4 regions of the Fictibacillus sp. 5RED26 genome follow, and region 1 is predicted to be linked to each of the others. Evidence: riboswitches for the same ligand, from Rfam matches in the RefSeq annotation. Region 1 holds a riboswitch; each other region holds the start of a gene.
The links. Region 1 has a riboswitch for S-adenosylmethionine ahead of IHV10_RS07990 (MetQ/NlpA family ABC transporter substrate-binding protein). Riboswitches for the same ligand answer to the same signal wherever they lie in the genome.
Positions count from the first base shown of each region.

Region 2: linked by a shared signal. The riboswitch ahead of mtnK (S-methyl-5-thioribose kinase) and the one ahead of IHV10_RS07990 (MetQ/NlpA family ABC transporter substrate-binding protein) in region 1 are both predicted to bind S-adenosylmethionine.
Region 3: linked by a shared signal. The riboswitch ahead of IHV10_RS04360 (2,3-diketo-5-methylthiopentyl-1-phosphate enolase) and the one ahead of IHV10_RS07990 (MetQ/NlpA family ABC transporter substrate-binding protein) in region 1 are both predicted to bind S-adenosylmethionine.
Region 4: linked by a shared signal. The riboswitch ahead of IHV10_RS09135 (sulfite oxidase-like oxidoreductase) and the one ahead of IHV10_RS07990 (MetQ/NlpA family ABC transporter substrate-binding protein) in region 1 are both predicted to bind S-adenosylmethionine.

Region 1 covers NZ_JACZDU010000001.1:1,527,000-1,531,955, reverse strand. Annotated here, with positions in the region: gene IHV10_RS07995 (alpha/beta hydrolase) at 78-884, shown strand; SAM riboswitch class I at 932-1,051, shown strand; gene IHV10_RS07990 (MetQ/NlpA family ABC transporter substrate-binding protein) at 1,181-2,002, shown strand; gene modB (molybdate ABC transporter permease subunit) at 2,318-2,974, shown strand; gene IHV10_RS07980 (hypothetical protein) at 3,128-3,691, opposite strand; gene IHV10_RS07975 (DUF3626 domain-containing protein) at 3,811-4,908, shown strand.
Region 2 covers NZ_JACZDU010000001.1:822,730-828,319, forward strand. Annotated here, with positions in the region: gene IHV10_RS04330 (sugar ABC transporter ATP-binding protein) at 1-879, opposite strand, end outside; gene IHV10_RS04335 (sugar ABC transporter substrate-binding protein) at 876-2,012, opposite strand; gene mtnA (S-methyl-5-thioribose-1-phosphate isomerase) at 2,009-3,067, opposite strand; gene mtnK (S-methyl-5-thioribose kinase) at 3,071-4,288, opposite strand; SAM riboswitch class I at 4,376-4,541, opposite strand; gene IHV10_RS04350 (carbon-nitrogen family hydrolase) at 4,648-5,517, opposite strand; gene IHV10_RS04355 (pyridoxal phosphate-dependent aminotransferase) at 5,539-5,590, shown strand, end outside.
Region 3 covers NZ_JACZDU010000001.1:828,845-834,434, reverse strand. Annotated here, with positions in the region: gene asnB (asparagine synthase (glutamine-hydrolyzing)) at 1-33, opposite strand, end outside; gene IHV10_RS04380 (AI-2E family transporter) at 192-1,280, shown strand; gene IHV10_RS04375 (1,2-dihydroxy-3-keto-5-methylthiopentene dioxygenase) at 1,468-2,004, opposite strand; gene IHV10_RS04370 (methylthioribulose 1-phosphate dehydratase) at 1,982-2,647, opposite strand; gene IHV10_RS04365 (2-hydroxy-3-keto-5-methylthiopentenyl-1-phosphate phosphatase) at 2,644-3,318, opposite strand; gene IHV10_RS04360 (2,3-diketo-5-methylthiopentyl-1-phosphate enolase) at 3,315-4,556, opposite strand; SAM riboswitch class I at 4,634-4,752, opposite strand; gene IHV10_RS04355 (pyridoxal phosphate-dependent aminotransferase) at 5,001-5,590, opposite strand, start outside.
Region 4 covers NZ_JACZDU010000002.1:168,002-173,591, reverse strand. Annotated here, with positions in the region: gene IHV10_RS09165 (DUF1648 domain-containing protein) at 66-563, opposite strand; gene IHV10_RS09160 (VOC family protein) at 691-1,062, shown strand; gene IHV10_RS09155 (carboxymuconolactone decarboxylase family protein) at 1,112-1,327, opposite strand; gene IHV10_RS09150 (hypothetical protein) at 1,376-1,555, opposite strand; gene IHV10_RS09145 (S8 family peptidase) at 1,891-3,069, shown strand; gene IHV10_RS09140 (hypothetical protein) at 3,261-3,476, shown strand; SAM riboswitch class I at 3,541-3,648, shown strand; gene IHV10_RS09135 (sulfite oxidase-like oxidoreductase) at 3,752-4,420, shown strand; gene IHV10_RS09130 (hypothetical protein) at 4,451-4,741, opposite strand; gene IHV10_RS09125 (hypothetical protein) at 4,919-5,110, shown strand; gene IHV10_RS09120 (vWA domain-containing protein) at 5,364-5,590, opposite strand, start outside.

The DNA.
Region 1 (4,956 bases):
CTCTAAGGGAACACGGTTTTTTTGCGTTTATCATACTGGTTAAGTGAATTTCAATAGAGAGAAAAGGAGTGGGTGATATGGTTATGTCGGATTGTATATGGTGGAAAGACAGAAAATTGGCTCACACCATTCATTTTCCTAATTGGAGTGGTGCAGGTGAAGAGAAGTTTCCGCTGATCATTATTTGTCACGGTTTTACGAGTACACGAATTGGAGTAGATCGTCTGTTTGTTAAAACGGCTCAAGAACTCGTTAAACTAGGGTTTGCTGTATTGAGATTTGACTATGCTGGCTGTGGTGAGAGTGAAGGGGAATATGGAGATAATGAGTTTGCTTGTTTTATCGATCAGACGAAGGAAGTTATTTCTTTTGGTAGCAAACTACCTAACATTGATCAAAATGCAATAACGTTAATCGGACATAGTTTAGGCGGTGCAGTCGCGGTCTGCACTGTAGCAGATGATGATAGGATTGGGAATGTAATCACGTGGTCTGCAGTAGGAAATCCATTTGAAGATATTAAAGATATAGTTGGTTATAACGGAGAGCACCCTGTGATTGATCATCTAGGGTATGCGATAACCGAAGAATTTTTACTTTCCCTTCAAGCTTATTCTCCATTAGAAGACATCAAACAGTTTCGTGGTAACGCACTGTTCATCCATGGATCGGACGATCCAGTTATATCATCAAGATATTGCTCTCACTATTTTGAAGAATCAAGAAAGAGGAAGAATTGTGGAAGCTCAATAGTACTAATAGAAGGTGCTAATCATACGTATTCTTCTATTGTCCACTTCGATAAATTAATTTCTTCCACTTCTGAATGGTTAGTAAAGAATGTTAAAGTTTCTGTTCAGAATAATTTGAAAAAAAGTGTTTGACATTTTACAAAATTCCTGTGATAATACAAAGTAATTTGATAGGAATACTCTTATTAAGAGCAGGTGGAGGGAATTAGCCCTATGAAACCCGGCAACCATTCATGTTGAATAATAATCAATATGAAAACGGTGCTAAATCTAACAGTGGTCACACTGAGAGATGAGAGGATTATCGGAATCGTTTTTCGAGAAGCCTTCTGTCTCTGTTATGAGAACAGGAGGTTTTTTTGTACCACCTCTTAAAGAGCATCTATTATCAAAGAACTTATAGAAACTAAAGGATAGGGGATCAGATCATGAAAAGAATCATCCAAGTATTACTCGCAAGTTTTGCAGTATTTTTATTAGCGGCTTGTGGCTCATCAACAAGTGGTGGAGAGAAAACAGAAAAGCTAGTAGTAGGAGCATCAAATGTACCACACGCAGAAATTTTAGAGGAAGCGAAGCCGCTTTTAGAGGATAAAGGCATTGAATTAGAAATCGTTAAGTTCCAAGACTATATCTTACCGAATAAGTCTTTATATGAAAAAGAAATTGATGCGAACTATTTTCAGCACATTCCATATCTAACACAGCAAGTGAAAGATAACCCGAAGTATAAGTTTGAAAATGCAGGAGCTGTTCACTTAGAGCCGATGGGCGTTTATTCGAAGAGACATAAGTCATTAAAAGACCTACCAGAAGGCGGGAAGGTTATCTTAAGTAATTCAATTGCTGAGCACGGGCGTATCCTGTCAATCTTTGAAGCAGAGGGGCTGATCAAACTAAAAGAAGGAAAGGGCTACGAAGCGCAAATAAGCGATATTGTAGAAAATCCGAAAAACTTAGAGTTTGTGGCAGACATTGATCCAGGGCTATTGACTAAAGCGTACGAGAATGATGAAGGCGATGCGATTGTGATCAACACAAATTATGCAATCGATGCGGATTTGAACCCGAAGAAAGATTCCATCGCACTTGAAGGTTCAGATTCACCATTTGCGAATATTATCACAGTTCGTGAAGGCGACAAAGAGAAGAAATCTATCAAAACCTTGTTAGAAGTGCTTCATTCGAAAGAAATTACCGATTTTATTGATAAAGAGTATAAAGGTTCAGTGCTAGCTGTTAAAGAATAAGGATGAATGAGCTGACTAGATGGGTGAAATCCACTCATCTAAGCAGCTTTTTTCATTTACAGATGTTTTTAAGGCATCCGATGAGCATCTTTTTTGAATATTAAGTCTAAATAAGAAAAATTAAGTCTTACTCAGAAAAATTAAGTCGTTCTGATCATTGATTAAGTCAAACTAGACATGAATTAAGTCTAAACTCAAAAATAAAGGCCGTTCGACAATATCAGCATCTTTCATCACCAGCAATGAGCGATATGATATGATGAAGACAGATGAATACAGCATATAAATCAATGGAATAAGCGGGTGGAAAAGGAAATGGCAATAGATTTTTGGTCACCTGTCAAATTATCACTTGGCATAGCGGTGACAGCTTCACTGATTGTGATCTTAGCCGGCTTATTTTTCGGAAGGATCATGGCTCACCAGAAGTTTAAAGGGAAAACGTTAATCGAAACAATATTCCTACTTCCACTCGTACTACCCCCAACTGTGGTAGGTTTCTTGTTAATCGTTTTGTTCGGTCGAAATGGTCCCGGGGGACAGCTCGTAGAGTGGCTCTTTAATCAGCCGATTATATTTACATGGTGGGCAGCCGTTATTGCGTCTGCAGTTGTGGCATTTCCACTCATGTATCAATCCGCAAAAGCGGGGTTTGAATCTATTGACGCAGACATCGAAAACGCAGCGCGAGTAGATGGAGCCAACGAGTGGGATGTATTGCGAAAAATCTCTGTTCCATTATCTGTTAGAGCTATCACATCAGGTGCTATTTTAAGTTTTGCTCGCGCATTAGGTGAGTTTGGTGCAACATTAATGTTTGCCGGAAACATACCTGGAAAAACACAGACGATATCCACCGCAATCTATATCGCGATCGAATCAGGAAATATGGATCTTGCATGGATGTGGGTAGGAAGTGTTATTGGTATATCATTCTTAATGCTTGTTGCTGTAAATCGCATAAGAGCTTAGCAGAAAAAAGAATCTGTAATGATTGTATTTTGAAACTACAAACATGGGTATGGTAGGCGGTTCTGCATTAGTATTAAAACCAGTGAATAAAGAAAACACAGCTTCTCTAAAGAGGGCTGTGTTTTTTTTAGTTCAAAATCACATGTGAAATACTTATTCGTTTTTTTCTATACTTACAGCAAACTTACTATGAGAAAGGTATTTTAATCGAATGGATTTGCCTTTGAAATGATCTTTATAAGACTTAGCCGTTATATTCAAGTGTGCTACATTAATTTTTTTATTATCAATCATTATGGAAGAGACATAGTCAGGACCATTTTTCGAGCCATACGTTAAGGTTGAAGGAATTCCTTCTATCACGTTGAATTTTCTAGCTTCATAGTCACCAATATCTTCGTAGAGTTGAAATACGGTGTGTGCAAAACCAATCGCAGCTGTAATGGATCCAATGATTACAACCAGAATAAGTAGGCGTTCTATCCAGTTGTGTATTCTTAAATAACTGGCAACAACGCCAATAAATAATAATAGCAGAGACATAGCTAAAAAAAGGAAAAGCTCCCTCAGAACAAGGTGATCTTGAAATACTGTCGAAGATAAAAATAAACTTATAGCAGAGAATAGCAGAATCACCAAAAGTAAGATGAGAGGAAATGTACTCGGAGTCCTAAAGCTTCGAGATCCTGTAATTCTTTTCTTTTTTCGATAACCCATAATGATCCTCTCCTTTATAAAATATATTCCTTAAAGCTAAACCACTATTCATGAGCGTGAAGAGTCACTTTATTGGTTCTTGAATAACATCATTTACCGACGGAAACGGAGATTATTATATGAAATTAACTGGAGCACAACAATCTGCAATAGATTATGTTGAGCGTTATGCTGCAAAACATAAGGACGATGCTCAAGCGACGATTCAACATTTATTAAGAATGTCTAACATAACCACTGATGTATTTCATAAGGCAGTCCATAATGTTAAAGAGCATGCCCGAATCGCTCTTCACTTTCATCCGGATCGGCCAAACTCTTCAATGAATTGTATTGCCGAAGCGTTACATCAAGAAGGAATATACAAGAGTCAGTTTGAATCGTTGCTTTCAAACGGAAGTGTATCTGCCTATCCCGGAGGTTTGCGTGATCGGTGGGAAGAACAATTATTTGGAGGAGCTTACCAGATAAAAGGAACGACCCTTAATGAGCGAGCAAAATATGGTGCGTTAAACATTATGATGCATGCCGATGGGCCAGCGCCACGGTTTGGTTCGTGCTACTTCTTACTCAAGCCTGAAGTTTCAAAACGAGCTACTTTTACATACCTTGATTCTCATCAAAATCCAAAAGAAAAAGGGACTATTAGAGAGTTCGATATGATACTTGCAGCATTATTTGAGGAAATCTTCACGAGAGATTATGCGCTCGGAGAATCAAATCTTATGATAGGTTCATTGGTCCAGCATCTTGTTCAAAAAATAAAATTACCGTTTGAAGACCCAGCTAAAAAACAAGTGTATCGAAATCTAAATCATTATATCGAAGCACAAGTTCACGGTGATCTTGTATTAAAAGAAGATGTGGAAATTCTTGTTGCAGACCCCTCATTTATTGGAACGAAGGTCGGAGTTACGCTTACAAGTCTTTGTGCAAAATATGATATTAAGCTTTATTATCATTCTGGATTTCAATTGTCTGTAGATCAGGTCCCTTCAGATTTTAGAGGTTCTGAAATGCCGTCCTTAGCAAAAAGAATCGCGAAAAATCAAGTGATAGATGCACATCTTATAGGTGAAGCTGTAATGGATTTAACAAGAAATCCAGTGACATGGAGCTACAGAGGAACGCAGAAAGAAATAGTACAAGAGCTGAAACTTCTATGGCATGTGTTGGTGAAGTATGGAAAACCCTATAGGAAAAGAAGATCAGTTTGAATTAAATAACATCTTGCATTTACTATTTTTATCTGTTACTATCGTTTC
Region 2 (5,590 bases), 700 kb from region 1:
CTTTCCTGCACCTACTAATCCGGCAACGCCAACAATTTCACCTTCTCGAACGGAAAAAGATACAGACTCATTGGTAGCAGGAACACTGAAATGTTTGGCTTCTAAAAGTGTATCGCCCAGTGTTCTGTCTGCTTCATCGTTTAAGAGTTCAACCAATTCATTGCCTAGCATCGCGCGAACTATTTCTTCAGAAGAGCAGTCAGACGTTTCTTTTTGAAGCGTCACATACCCATCTTTTAAGACGGTTACTCTAGTCGACAACTCCATGACTTCAGGTAAACGGTGTGAAATATAGATAATGCCAACACCTTGCTTTTGAAGTTCACGAAGTACAGAGAAAAGATGCTGAGCTTCTTTCGTACTAAGTGCGGCTGTAGGTTCATCAAGAATAATAAAAGATATATTCCGAGAAATGGCTTTTGCAATAAGAACCAACTGTTTTTCAGCTAAAGAGCAATGAGAAAGAGGAAGGGCAGGGTCAAGATGTAGACCAACTCTGTTCAAAAGCTCTTGGGCTACTTTATATCTTTTTTTCCAAGAAAAAAAAGCAGGTCCTGAGATAAACGTATTCATTGTAACGTTCTCAGCGATACTTAATGAGGAAACGAGAGCGGTATCCACTTCTTGAACGACCATCTCAATGCCAGCCTCTTTTGCATGAGCTGGTGTTTTAAGTATCAGCTCTTTTTCATTCAATGTGATAACACCGCCATCACGTTCATAATCACCAGACAGTATTTTCATGAGTGTACTTTTACCAGCACCATTTGCTCCTAAAAGAGCATGGACCTCACCGCTTTTTACGGTAAAGTCCACTCCTTTTAATACAATCTGTTCACCAAACGATTTTTGTATAGAAGTTAATGAGAGTATCGTCATTGTTGGTTATCCTTACGTAAGTTTTCCATCCAAGGAGATGTTCCGGCATCTGATTTGCCCCAGCCTTCTACGTACTTACCGATCTCATCCATAGAGACTTTGGATTTAGGCAGATCCTCTTTTTCTACAAGGTGAGGTTGAACACTATAAATTTGTGGTGTTTCTTCACCGGCTACTTTTTGGTAAAGAAAACGCACTTGCAATTTCCCTACATCAGCAGGATCAGTTGCAGCGGTTGACACCCACGGACTATCACTTTCTTGCATCAGTTGCAGATCTTCGTCACTTAAGTCGATTCCATATACTTTAATCTCGTCACGTCCAGCTTGTTGGATCGCACGCGTTACGCCTTTAGCAAATTCGTCCCAAGGAGCGAATACAGCGTCAATATCACCTTTTTTCGGATATTTCTGTAGTAAAGCTTCCATTTGTGACTGTGTATCAAGTGCAGTATTTTGTGTAGCTGTACCGAATCGAGCGATTTCTTTAATAGAAGGATAACGTTTCTTAAAAGCTTCATACATAACGTTTCTTCGTTCCATCGGTGTAAAACCGCCTACCCAAACGTATACGATCTCACCTTTACCATTTAAGTCTTGCGCCATGCTTCGTAAAGCATTCCAAGAAAGGCTATAGTCATCCTGATCGATGACTGTTACTCCTGGAATGTTGATATCACTATCAAAAGCGACAACTGGTATTCCTGCTGCAACTGCTTTTTTCACACTTGGAGCGATCGCATCTGCACGACCATGATCGATTAAGATTCCATCAACTTGTTGGTTAACGGCTGTTTCAACATATGCTGCCATTTTTGAAAGATCGTTATCAGCGTTATAGATTTGCACCTCACCGCCAAACTCTTCCACTTGCTTTTTTACGCCACTAATATATTGAGAAGAAAAAGTACCGATAGAGAACTGATTAATTGAAGCGATCTTTAAAGGCTTCTGAAGCTGTTTTGGAACTTTGCTTGACGTAGAAGCAGTTACTGTAGAATTTGATTGTGACTCATTTGCTGCAGCAGGTTTTGTTTCTGTCTTATTGGAAAGAGCATCTTGCTCATTGGTGCATCCTGTTAAGAACAAGGCTGACGTTAGGCAAGCGGTTGCCAAGATTCTAAAAGGTCTCAATGCTTTTCTTCCTCCTTAAGTGTGGATAGTACTTCTTTATAATTGCCATTGACGATTCCTTTTTCAGTTATGATCGCTGAGATGTATTCAGCGGGAGTTACATCGAAAGCGGGATTGAACACTTTTATTCCTTCTGGTGCAATGCGAACACCGTTTAGATGCGTGACTTCTTCTTCCGGACGTTCTTCGATCGGAATATCATCACCGCTTGTTGTACTGAGATCTAAGGTAGAAAGAGGACAAGCGACATAAAAGGGAATACCAAGCGCTTTTGCTTGTAGCGCAAGACCAAAAGTTCCGATTTTGTTAGCTGTATCGCCATTCGCTGCCACTCGATCACATCCAACGATCACCGCTTTAATGTTCTTTGTTTTTAGCGTGTGGGCTGCCATATTATCTGTGATCAAGGTCACATCAATATCGTTTGCTTGCAGCTCCCATGCTGTTAAACGAGAACCTTGTAAAACAGGACGAGTTTCGTTCGCGTAAACAGAAAGGTTCCAGCCTTGTTCTTTAGCAAGATGAAAAGGAGCTAACGCTGTTCCATATTTGCTTGTCGCGATGGCACCTGCATTACAGATCGTCATGACAGCGTCTCCGTCTTGGAGAAGTGACAAAGCGTACTCACCGATCTTTCTGCATGTATTCTCATCTTCTTCTCGAATTAAAAGTGATTCAGCTTCAATTCTACTTTTCGCCTCTTCTACTGAAGTTGATTGTTGAGCAGAAGCAACAACACGATCTAATGCCCAAAATAAATTAACAGCGGTAGGGCGGGAAGACGCTAAGTAATCTCTTTGTCTTTGCAATTTAGTTAAAAACGAGGAATGATCCACCTCTTTTTCAGAATTACTCCATAGTGCGAGTCCGAATGCAGCAGCGATCCCAATAGCTGGCGCGCCTCGAACTTTAAGCTTAGAAATTGCGTCCCATACGTGTTCAATCGTGGTTACATTTAAGTAAACCGTGTGATGGGGAAGTTGTTGTTGATCTAATATAAGAAGATGGTCACCTCTGTATCGAACAGAAGGAACCCATTTTTCTGCTACAGTCATCATTTAAGCACCTCTAATCCAGTCAGTAAGTTCTGTGATGTTTGTAAGTTTCCTTTGATTTTTAACAAGTTTTGCCCCTAACGCTAGTGCTGTTTTTTTATAAAAGAGCTCTACCTCTTTTTGGGGGATAGTATCTAGATCAGCAACGTGTGCAAGTCCAATCGTTCTTCGAATAATCTCACAACCAGCAAAACCGATAGCTTCTTGGAAAGTCTTTTCCAAGAAATTATCAAGTACACCGTCAATCTTGGCAAAAGGGTCTGTTGCTTTCTCGTTACATAGTTGTGAGAACGTTTCTCTGTATGTTTCCCAAGTCTTTTCGATCGTTTGTAACAGGTAGGTTTGTAAAGATTCGCGATGAAATGGCTCTTTTGCATGTGCATTCTGAGAAAGATGATTAAGCGCAAGGTTAGCTATGAAGTGAGCGATATCGAATCCGGCTGGCCCATAGAATGCAAACTCAGGATCGATCACTTTAGTAGAATCGCTTTTTACAAAAATACTTCCAGAATGTAGATCTCCATGAAGAAGAACTTCTGCTTTAGTTAAGAATGAGAGTCGCAGTTGAGCTACCTCTTGTAAAAGCTCTTTGTCATTCCAAATTACATCAACTTCACTTTGGAGTTCAGCAGGGAAGTCATTTGTATCATGATTGAAAAATGGATCAGTGAACACTAAGTCTTCCGTGATCTTGCAAAGTTCAGGGTTTGAAAATTGTTTAACTTGTTCTTTTTTTTCAAAAGGATGCAGGTAGAAATCACTAGAATAAAAAGCTGTTTTAGCAGCAAATGTTCCAATGTCATCAGCAAGTTTGGGATAAATTTGACCGTCAATAAGTCCTTTTCGAAGGATGACATGGTCAGACAGATCTTCCATAACTGTGACAGCAAGTGTTGAATCTGAAAATAAAACCTTCGGAACTAAGTGAGGAACGGATTCAGCTTCTTTTAATAACGCATCGCTCTCGATTCGTGCACGATCTAGTGTGAGCGGCCAGCTTTCTCCAACCACTTTTGCATAAGGAAGTGCTTGTTTAACGATTACAGCTTTTTTGGATAGTGCGCTTTCTATATGAAAGACAAGGTTTAAGTTGCCATCTCCAATCTCTCTAACATGCAGTTGGTCTTGTTCGGATGCATCAAAAAATGCTAAAGGTTTTACCACATCAAGCACTGTCAGTTCGTTTAACGGTTCATATGTAGATCTTACTTGTACGCTCATTTTTGTTCCCCCCGGAAAGTTTTTTTACAAATAAAAAGAGCCTCTTTTCGTATAAGAAAAGAGGCTCGGAATGATGATTTCCCGCGCCTCTTATCTTAGCAAAACAAAAATGTTTTGCCGGAATTAGCACCGTGCCATACGCTGAATTAATCAGCGGCTCCCCGTATAATGCGGGCGCCCCATCTTACAATGGTATTACGGTCGGTTGCTGGGTTTCATCGGGCCATATCCCTCCACCTGCTCTTGATAAGAGACCAAAATTATTCGTTTTGTTAATGCGTAACAATATTCACGCAATTCATAATCGTTATACTACAACGTTGTATGGAGATCTGTCAACACTAAATTCTTAAATGGATTTAATACAGATCTGTTCGACGGTCGTTAAATACAGGAACCTTTACACGGACTTCGTCTACTAATTCAGGTGAGATCTCTGCTGTAAGGATCTCCTCTTCGTGCACAGATCCTTCAGCAATGATATCTCCCCATGGGTCAATAATTAGTGATTGACCAGCGAAGGTGTTTTTAGGGTCGCTTCCAACTCGGTTACAAGCAATAACGTAGCATTGATTCTCTATAGCACGTGCGATAAGCAATGCTCGCCAATGAGATTGTCTTTGAATCGGCCATTCGGCAGGAACGAACAATATTTTTGCCCCTTTTATGAAAGGAGCACGGATCCATTCAGGAAAACGGATGTCATAACAGATAGCAAGGGTCGAGAGATTACCGTCGATTGTAAACAGATTGCTATTACTGCCGGGGGAGATATATTTTTCCTCTTCCATAAGTGTGATCAGGTGAGCCTTTGAGTAGGTGCCAACATGTTCACCGTTTCGGTTGTAAGTGAGTGATGTGTTGTAAACTGAGTTACTCTCACGATATGCGATAGACCCTCCGACAATATTAGTATCAAGCTCTTTAGATAACTCGCTTAACCATTTCTTTGCTTTCTCACCATCATGATCGCTAATCTCATCTAATCGGGTAAGATCATACCCAGTATCCCATAGTTCTGGTAGTACGATCGTATCAGGATTATGATGTTTAACGGCTTTACGAATTTTATTTTCGATGTGTTTATAATTTTCATCAGGTTTCCCATATTGAATGTCAACTTGTATGCAGGCAATTTTCATGATTGTACCCTCCAGGTTGTAAAAAAAGTCTTTACAGAATTTCCTTAAGCGTATAACATAACTGATTAGAATTTCAAGAACATTCAAATTAGACTGGAAGTGATCGTCGTGAAACGTTTTGAGCAGGCAGAAGTGATGGGGAAACTGCCAGAGCAATTTT
Region 3 (5,590 bases), 700 kb from region 1:
ATTCCAATCTGCCCAACCCGTTATTCCGCACATTGGTTTCATCCTTTCTGTACAAACTCCATTTCTAGTATCTATGCCCATTACTCAGCATATGCTTTTATCCTTGTACGGGTGTTTTTTTAAAATTTGTGTATGTTCTTATAAGTTGTATATAATGAATACATATTTCAGAAGATAAAGGTGATCATTAAATGCCACAGTCGAAATTTTTTCGTATCGGTTACGGATTTCTCCTCATTTTTTTAATCATTCTAGTAGGAACCAAGATTGATTTTATTTTCAGGCCGATCGTCGTTCTCGTTCAAACGTTATTTTTCCCGTTTTTACTTGGCGGTGTTCTTTATTATCTGTTCCGGCCAGTCGTTCAGTTCTTACATAAGCGAAATGTTCCGAAGGTGTTATCCATCCTTCTCATCTATCTGCTTGCGATCGGACTTTTCGTATTGCTATTCTATTCTATTGGTCCGATATTACAAAGACAGGTAAGTAATTTAATTGAGAATACACCTGCTTTAATCGATGCTATTCGTTCTAAGCTAAATGATTTACAGCAAAATGAATGGGTAAGCCGTTTCCAAGAAAGTGACCAATTTGATGTGAAAGAAATCTCTGATAAAGTGACTGCATATTTGTCTACGAGTGTTCAAACAATTGGTACGAACATCGCAAACTTTATTGGAATCATCACAAACATTATTATGATTTTTGTTACCGTTCCTTTCATTCTCTATTACATGCTAAAAGAAGGTGAAAAAGCTCCACAGATGGTGCTTCAAACGCTTCCTGAAAGACAGCGTACGAATGGAACAAAAATCCTAAAAGACATGGACATTGCCCTTAGTTCATACATCCAAGGACAAATCCTGGTCAGTGTCTGTGTGGGAACCATGCTCTATATTGGATACCTTGTAATTGGAATCGAGTATTCACTGATCTTAGCCATCATCGCGATGTTCACAAATGTTATTCCGTTTCTTGGCCCGATAATAGGAGTCGTTCCTGCACTGATCGTAGCGGTCGTTGACTCGCCGGCGATGGTCATCAAAGTACTAGTCGTTATGGTTATAGCTCAGCAGATTGAAGGTAATGTTATCTCTCCGCAAGTTATGGGTAAAAAGCTGGATATCCATCCGCTTACCATTATTTCAATCTTGCTTGTTGCAGGAAGCCTAGGTGGTCTCCTTGGATTGATTCTAGCCGTTCCAGTATATGCGGTTCTCAAGGTTATCGCCCTGCACACCTATCGTTTAATCAATCTAAGAAAATCAAAAGAGCTTTAAAATAATGAGGAATTTGAAAAAGCATCGGTTATTAGAATCCGATGCTTTTTCTTTGCTCGTATTTTCTGTATGGCGCTCGTCCAGCGTGCTTGTCAGCCGCCGGACGAGCGCCTGAACTTGCCAACTACTCTCTCATTACAAAAGAAAACACACCATTTCATTCAAATAAAATGGTGTGCCAGGTTTATTATTTTGCTTCTTGTGGCTGTTTATCGTAGATCGGTACCCAGCCTTCTTTTGATTTAAAGATGCGGACCGCTACTACTTTACGATCTTCTTGCAGCGTGAAATAGTGACGGAAATTTTCTGGAACGGAGATTAGATCTCCCGGCTCAAGCTCTACATCAAAGAACCTTCCATTAGGTCCTTCGATCGCAAAGATTCCATGTCCAGAAACGATAAATCGTACTTCATCATCTGTGTGATGATGTTCTGCTAAGAAGTTTTTCAAAAGCTCATCTAAATTTGGTGTCGCATCAGAAAGGGAGATAACATCTTCTGTTACATACCCTCTGCGCTCAGAGATATCATCGATCTCACTGCGGAAGGTTTGAATCACTTCTTCTTTGTCCTCATCACTTAACGAAAAATTTTCACGAAGGTGTGACGGAAGTTTTTCAATGTCCCACTTTTCGTAAATAACTTCCTGTGAGTTTAAGTACGATTCTACCTCGCTTTGTTGTTCAATTCTTTCGTTGTTATCATGAAATCGTAGTTGTGCCATTTTTAACGCCTCCAGATGATTGATTTTTATTTAAAACGTTTAAAGTTTGTAATTTGATATGGTAAGAGAACAGAAACTCGAAAGCTTCTAGGTGTTTCTTCGCTTCAAAAGCATTTCTGCCCCATACGGTAATACCATGATTGCGGATCAGGACAGCTTTGGTATCCGTATTTATAACAGCACCTACCGCTTCTGACAGCTTCGAAAGGTCACCGTAATTTTCAACGATAGGAACCGTGATACTTCCTTCTTCTTCCCATATTCCAAAAGCTTTTATCAGTTCTTGACCTTGAAACGTAATCTCTCCTACATCACCATATAACTCAGAGATTAAATTATTATCTACGGTGTGAACGTGTAAACAGCAGCCTGCATCCGTTAATCGATAGACTTCACAATGAATGCCTGTTTCTGCTGAAGCTTTTAAATGCGTTTCTTCTACCGGATCCCCATACTGATCTACTAAAAGAAAGTCTTCAGAGGTACGTTTTGTTTTATCTTTTCCACTTGCAGAAACATAAAAGTTGAGCGGTGTGTCACTTACTTTAATTGAAACGTTACCACTTGTTCCGGGAAACCAGTTCCGTGAAGCCAGCTCATCCTTTACATCTGCAAGCTCAATCCATCGCTGATGTTTACTCAACTTTTCACACCTCTTTTCTCTAAGACATGAATGATGTCATGAAACGTTTCAAATGAAGTATAGGGTATTTGGTTTTCTTCGCATTTTTCAATCAGATAATCTCTTGCGAAAACAACATCAGCCATCTTAGAAGCTTGAAGATCAGTAATTGAATCACCGATCACAATCTTTTCTGTTCGGGGATACTTCTCTTCCAGTCGTCTGATAACAGAAGGTTTGCAACACCCACAATCATTATCACATTGATCATCACATGCGTTCGGCCAAGTGATTTTTATCGTGTCACTGGTAAAGTCACTGGCATTACAAAATACGTATTGTGAATCTAGCTTGTTTTCTAAAACAGGATGAACAAAAAAATCAATGCCACCACTAACGATGTATAATGGAATTCTCTCGCTTTGAGTAAATTGAATAAATTCCTGAAAGCCATCTCTAATCTTAGAACGTGTTAAAACGAATTCAATAATCTCTTTCTTTTTATTCGAAGGAATTCTGGAAAACATTTTTCCTACACCTTCTCGAATCGAGATCGTTTCATTCAAGATTTCATTTACGATCGGCTGCCATCCCTCAGGTGAAAATTCTTCCATGATGGCGACGATGTTATCTTTTTCGGTAACAGTCCCATCAAAATCACAAAAGATTACCGATCGGTGTTGAGTTGTCATTTTACAGGAACACCACCCCAAAGCTCTAATGCTTTTTGAAGTTCTGCATGTTTTTCAGCAAAACTTTCAAAGTCTTCTCCTTTAACAACGGCATCTATCGCCTGACGGAAAGCACGTGCTCCACCAGCAGCTCCATCTGGGTGACCATGTATGCCTCCACCTGCATTTATAACGCTGTCCAAACCAAAGTCATTGTATAAAACCGGTGTTAGTCCTGGATGGATACCAGCTGAAGGGACTGGAAACGATTTGTTTAATGAGATGCTATCTGTTGTTAAGGCATCCGCAATGCTTAATGTTTCTTGACGATCAAGTGCTACACTTCCATATGGTGATGGGAACAACACAAGATCTGCTCCTGCATAACGAAGCAATTTGCCTAGTAATACTGAGTAACCAATTCCGTAAAGTGATGATGACCCTATAGCTCCGGATAGTGCAGGATGAGCCATGATCGGTAGTGGAATCTCTTTATCTTCGGCCAGTTCTTGCAATACATCTGGTCCGTAAGATAAAACGTTAAATAGTAATGCGTTTGCTCCTAATTCTGCTGCGCGCCTCGCTTTATCTCGAAGTTCACTCGTTCTGCCTGTTAAGTTAACTGCGTAGAGCGTCTTTTCGCCTGTTCGCTCGTGAACAGACTTTAATACTTCTTTAGCGATTTTCACTCTTTCTTCAAAAGGAGTGAGTGGGTTCTCAAAAAGAATTTCATCATCTTTTACAAGATCTACCCCACCTAAAGCCTGCTCATATAATTGCTGCTTGAAGAATGATAGATCTTTTCCGAGTACCCCTTTAAAAATACTCATAACTAGTGGACGGTTATGTACGCCTAAGATATCTCGAATTCCTGTTATTCCAAACTTAGGACCAGGAAATTGTTTTTCTAGCTCTCTATCAAACTCTAAATCTATGAGCTTGATCTCACCATCTAACGAAAGTTTACCGAAAACCGTCGTTAGAATTGCTGGAATATCATTTGAAAAGTTTGCTGATGGATAGGAAATCTTAAGCAAGCCCTTAGTTCTTTTACTTCCTAAAAATTGATCAGCAAGTGGATCTTCAGGAAGTTCAATGACTTCTTCCACAATCCCTTTATGTTTTTTTAGCTGCTCTTTCTCAATTTGAGGAAGTTCTGTCCAAGAACCTACTGTAAGTCCTAGTGCAATTCCTTCCGCTTTTTTTTGTAAGTTTTCTTTCTTATCATGTACTAAGTACGTCGCTGTAATTTTACTCATGTTTGTCGTTCTCCTTTCAAAAACACAAAAAACCCCTTCACGAGGAAGGGGTGTCTACATATTGACAGTTCCACTTCCTCTTATCTCTCAGTCAACGTTCGACTGCAAGAATTAGCACCGTTTTCAGTTAAGCTAAATTAACTGAATGGTTGCCGGGTTTCATCGGGCTAGTCCCTCCACCTGCTCTTAATAAGAGTGCAAATTGTTAGAATATAATTTTAATTGTGATTATGACAGGGTATGAAGGATCTGTCAACCCTTGAAAGCAATTGATTTCCGTTCCAGATGCTCGCTTTCCGGGGGGCGTGCGGTGAGCCCCTTGCCGCGTTGCGCCCTTAAGGGTCTCACCTGACACACTCGTCCCCCAGGAGTCTCGCATCTTGCACTGCAATCAACTGTCAATGAAGGTACACACTATTAACAAAAAATTTTCAAAAAACTAATTTAAATCAATTTAGCAATCCGATCAGCAGCCTCTATCAGACGTTCTTCTGATGTTAGTAGGCCGGCACGTACATACCGATCGCCTTCGCTTCCGAATCCGATGCCTGGCGCGACTACGACGTGTGCTTTCTCTAGCAAATAGTCTGCGAAAGTTTCAGAAGTATACCCATCAGGTACAGGCAGCCAGCAGAAAAATGAACCTTTTGGCGATTCTACCTTCCAGCCGTTTTCATTCAAACGTCCGATGAATGCGTTTCGGCGACGTTCATATGTATCTACCAGTTCATCCACACATTGCTGTGGTCCGTTCAATGCCTCAGCCGCCGCGTGCTGGACAGCTCCGAACAAGCTTACATAAAAATGATCTTGAAGAAGGTTAATAGATTCAATAACAGTTTCGTTTCCAACCGCGAATCCAACGCGCCATCCTGCCATGTTATACGTTTTAGAAAGGGTGTAAATCTCTATACCTACGTCCTTTGCTCCTTCTATCTGTAGAAAACTGACCGGCTTTTGTCCATCAAATCCGATTGCTCCATAAGCAAAATCATGGCACACGAGAATATCATGTTTGTTAGCGAGTTCTACTG
Region 4 (5,590 bases), on a different contig from region 1:
CTAGGAAAAGACACACTTCATAAAAAAGAGGACTCTACTTCTCCAAATGAAGTTCGTCCCCTTTTTTACTTCCATTTAATTGATCTTACGATGAAAAAAGCGATGGATCCTGTGATTCCTATGATAAAAATGGGGAGTACCCACACACTTAATCCTTCACTTGTTCCATTGGCGACTTCTGCACAGGCCCAAGTCATATAGACGAAAAAGATCAAGATTTCATTTTTCATTACATTGATCATCATCCGCGCATTTTTATACTGTCTTTCTACGTTTTCTTCCGTAAGATTAAAATAATTGTAGATGTGCGGAAATTTTTCTAACACGGTAAGAAGTAACCACGTCACCGCTCCCATCACGATTAAAATCCATAGGTTGTTCTTACTTCCCCAGCCATCTGGTTCTCCGGCTGCATTAAAGTGGGTTGGCACAGTGTCCGGAATAGCAGCCCACTCTGAGATCAAGCTCACTGTTCCTATTACCAATAAGGTGATTGATGCGATATCTAAAAAGTTTTCAAACCATGTTCTTTGTATTTTAAGTTTTGGTCGGCCTTCATACATATACTTTTCAACCTCCTCCTTCTATGCTATACGTTTTTTTTCGATGGAAAGTTTCGTCATGAATTGAATTGTAATCGGGGTGAAAGATATCTATAGTTAAATTATCAGATATTTTAAGGAGGATCTTATGAAACTTGGTGCTTTTTCTGTAAGTTTAAGTGTAAAAGATATCCACCGTTCAAAAGCTTTTTATGAAAACTTAGGATTTGAATCTTTAGGTGGCAACATCGAGCATAATTGGTTGATCATGAAGAATGAGGATACGGTTATCGGCTTGTTTCAAGGTATGTTTGAGCAAAACATTTTGACTTTCAACCCTGGATGGAACCAAAATGCGGAAAATCTTGAAAATTTCACTGATATTCGAGAGCTTCAGAAACAGCTGAAAGAAAAAGGGATTTCGTTAGCGACTGAAGCGGATGAAACGAGTGAGGGTCCTGCGAGTTTGACGATTGAAGATCCAGATGGAAACCTGATCCTGATCGACCAGCATAGATAATACATAAAATAACGTCCAGATCGCATGCGTGATCTGGACGTTTTATTTTTTAATCGTTTAGTATTCCCATCGCGATAATAAACCAGTTGGCTCCGTTTTTGCTTCCGATTTGGAAGAATAGCGCAATGATCTCTTCTTTTGAAAAATGTTTCGTGAGTCGGTTGTATAATTCATCTGGCAGTTGTCCGTGATAAGCCATGATGTGATCAGCGAGTTCGAGAGCTAGACTTTCACGTTCTGATAGTTCTGCGTTTCCTTGCTTCATCGCTGTTTTTCGTGAGGACTCATCCAGAGTCCCGTAGTCCATGCTTTGTCAGTAGTCGCACCCATTGTTTGAGGCCGCTCGTAAGCGGAGCATCTCCATAAGTTCAGGCTCTAGTATGTCGTTCAGCGCTTTTTCCATCTGCTGAAAAGCATCTAGAATACCTGGTGCGTTAGCAAGGGATTTCTTAAAGGGTGTTCCTTCCACATCTACTTCTGGTAAACGTGCCATTTGTATTCCTCCTCCTCAAATAAAAAATTTCTTTTTTCTTTCTCTTTTACCTTACACCATTCTTCAAAGTAGTCCTATGTTTCTGTTTAAGGGGATGAGACTGAATGCGCTTTCTGTCGAATTTGAGACTTATCACCTACCCACTTTATATTTCAAGATAATAAATAGGTCATGCGAACCTAGAAGCTCTTGTAGTAATATCTTCTCTGTGATTGTAGTCTTTTGGTAAATAATCATTATTTTCGAATAGTATTAAAGGGTTTTGTTGAAAATTGTTGAATTCCTTACCATCGGAGCCAAGCTTGCTTGGTAAATACAACAGAGGAGTGATTTTTATGTTAAAGCGTTTCGTGGCGACTGCCGCAACATTACCACTACTTGTTTCATTAGCATTGCCAGCATCTGCTGCAAATTCGGAGGTGTCGAAAGCTTCCTTTACACCGGCTGCAACGAAAGCTGCTTCACAAGAAATTATTGTTCATTTTAAAGATTCTGTTTCAGCAGCAGCTAATACTAAAAACAAAGTTTCACAACTTGGCGGTAAAGTAGTTGAGGTTACAAAAGACTTTACAGTCGTGAAAGTAGACGGCAGTGTGGCAGATGCGATCAAGAACTATGAAAATCTTGACTCTGTTGAGTATGCGGAACCTAACTTAACGTTCCATGCAAGCTATGTACCAAACGATCCTGCTTATCAAAGTCAGCAATATGCGCCACAAAAAGTAGGAGCTGAGCAAGCTTGGGATACTACGCAGAGCTCTTCCTCTGTAAAAATTGCAGTAATTGACACAGGCGTTGACTATAACCACCCAGACCTTGCTGGAAAAGTCATTAAAGGTGCCGACTATGTAGATGACGATAACGATCCATTGGATGAGAACGAGCACGGTACACACGTTGCGGGTATCGCGGCTGCGAACACAAATAACGGTGTGGGAATCGCAGGTCTTGCTCCAAAAGCTTCTATTCTAGCAGTTCGTGTTCTTGATGCGAACGGCAGTGGATCACTCGATGACGTCGCTCAAGGCATTCGTTACGCAGCTGATCAAGGTGCGCAAGTTATCAATCTAAGTCTTGGTGGAGCAGGCGGCACACAAACGCTTCAATCTGCCGTTGATTATGCGTGGGGCAAAGGTTCTGTAGTCATTGCTGCTGCAGGAAATGAGGGTGTATCTTCTCCTAGCTACCCTGCTTATTATACGAACGCGATTGCAGTTGCGGCTACTGATCAAAACGACCGTAAAGCTTCATTCTCAAACTTCGGTACGTGGGTTGATATCGCAGCGCCAGGTGTTAACATCTACTCAACAACACCAAATAACCAGTATGCGAGTTTCTCAGGAACGTCTATGGCATCACCAGTTGTTGCGGGTGTAGCAGGACTTCTTGCGGCTCAAGGTAAGAGTGCTTCTCAAATCCGTGCAGCGCTTGAAAACACAGCTGATCCTGTATCCGGAACAGGCAGCCAGTTCCAAAACGGACGCGTAAATGCAGCGGCGGCTGTTCAGCAGTAATTGATATAAATAAAAATGTTCCCAAACCTCTGGAAGTTAGTGTTTATAACTTCTGGAGGTTTTTTATTTTCGTTTTTTTATAGGTAACAACTTCGATTTCCTTCTATAAATGTAACGTGTACGGTTTAAAACCTCCTCTTTCATGAAAAACTGTTAACAGAAACATCTGTAAGAAGCGGAGGATTTCAGCTATGTTTGGTCTTGGTAAAGGTAAGCAAAAGAAAAAAACGTCTCAAGGCTCTGGCAAGAGTGAGTCGACTGAATCAGAAAAAAGGCAGAGTGAAAAGGAAGCCGAAGAAAAAATCGTCTACTTTTTCTTGATCAGCACTGCACTTTTTGGAGTGGTCGTTCTGTATCTAGGCATTTCTCGCGAGATGTCTTTTGTGGCTGATCTCATTTCAAGTTGATTTTTCATGTCCTGAATGTATAATAGTTGTAACTTACATATCGTTTTTCAGCCGATTAATCGGTCTCTTATTTCGAGCAGGCGGAGGGAATTAGCCCTATGAAGCCCGGCAACCACCTATTTTGTTAGGCACGGTGCTACATCTAACAGTTTTACAGACTGAAAGATAAGAGGATGTGAACACAACCATTCGTCCTCTTTTTTTATAAAAGAGGGCGTTTTTTGTTTTTGCTACCTCAAATGGAATCAATCGTATTAAAGAAAGGATGTTCATTTATGGACCTTAACAAAGCGGATCGCATTAAAAAGATGCGTGTCCCACAAGTCGATGAAAAACTAGGAAACCGCTTGCCTCCTGGGCAGGTTGAAACAAAAAAGTTCCCTATTCTTCATGAGGGGGACGTTCCTGTTTACGATATGAAAAAATGGTCGTTATCTGTAGAAGGACTCGTAGGAAAACGTGTCGAATTTAGTTTTGAAGACATCATGAAGATGCCTCAAACGACAGTAGTACGAGATATTCACTGTGTGACGAGATGGTCACGGTTCGACAATGCGTTTGAAGGTGTTAAATTTACGGACTTTTTAAAGCACTTTGATGTGGATCCAAAAGCAAAGTTTGTGATGGTCCACGCTGATTACGATTATACGACGAATGTTCCTCTCCAAGATTTGTTGCGAGACGATGTCATTCTTGCGCACTCTTTTGACGGCAAGCCGTTAACGGAAAAGCATGGATTTCCGCTTCGTCTCATCGTTCCGCATCTTTATTTTTGGAAAAGTGCAAAGTGGATTCGTAAGTTCGAGTTCTTAGAAGAGGATCAGCCAGGCTTTTGGGAGCAGAACGGCTTTCATATGTACGGTGACCCCTTCAAAGAAGAACGATTTTCGAGCGATGAATTTGAGATGCCTGAAGATGAGTGGAAAAAGAAAGAGTATGATTGATCCCAAATGAAAAATTAGGGGGAAGAACGTTTATTTTCTTCCCCTCAGCATTTTAATCTCATTTTTTAACGCTGTAATCTGATCTTGGATGTCTTTCATCTGAGCTTCTTGTTCTTGCTGGTCTTTAAGATCCTGCGCTTGATCGATGTACACTTGTCTGAGAGCGATCGCTGCACTGAACGTAGCTAGAAAATCCCCCGCGGTCACAAGCGTTGAGGCGAGTAAGGCGAGTTCTGCAGCAAACGTGGTACCATCTTTATTATTTGATAAATATTCTTCTTCTGCTTCTGCTAAAATGACGTCTACTACACGTTGATTCACATCATTCACTCCTAACACCTGAATTAGTAATACTATATGCGTTTGCCCTATTTGCGGTGCCCGATGTTATCCTTCATATCCCGATTTTCGAACACATAAAAATTCGGCTTTTTTCGTGAATTGTTCTTAATGTATAGGCATTTTGTCCGATATTATCCTTACTAGGGAGGTTTGGCGATGGAACAATGGCTGTCTTTTCGTATTCCGTTCGATATCATTTCCATTTACATCTTACTTGCCGCGATTATTGTGGTCGGCATATTTTCAAGCGTACTTCGAACAGCCTTACCAGAATGGTCTGTCAGGATCTTTAGCTACACGGGGTTTGTTGGAGTAATCTTTGCTTGGCTGAAGCTGCTGGAATATTGATACATACATAAAAAACGCCTCGGGGTTTGTTGCCCCAGGCGTTTTGGCGTTCTATAGTTGTTGTTTTGCGAAGAAACATCTTTGACCAGTTAATTGAAGTGCAGGGTGCGAGACTCCTGCGGGACGAGTGGGACAGGTGAGACTTCTAAAAGCGCGAAGTGCTAGAAGGCTCACCGCCCGCCCCGCGGAAAGCGAAGCCACCCGGAACGGAAATTAACCTCTTTCAAAGCTACAAAGGTTGTTCAAACAGGTTTTATAAAGATTTAAATAACAGTTTACGCAGAACAGGCATCAGATAGTCGACAAGCTCTGAAGCACTTGGCACAACTACATTTTGCGGGCCATAGATGTTCTGCATCAACTTCTCTTCTTCCTCTGTAATCTCTCCGTTTGCGATGAACATACCGATCGTTTCGATCCCAAGCTTTCGTGTACGAGTGACCGCTTCATGTGTATCGAGTACGCCATGCGATTCATAAT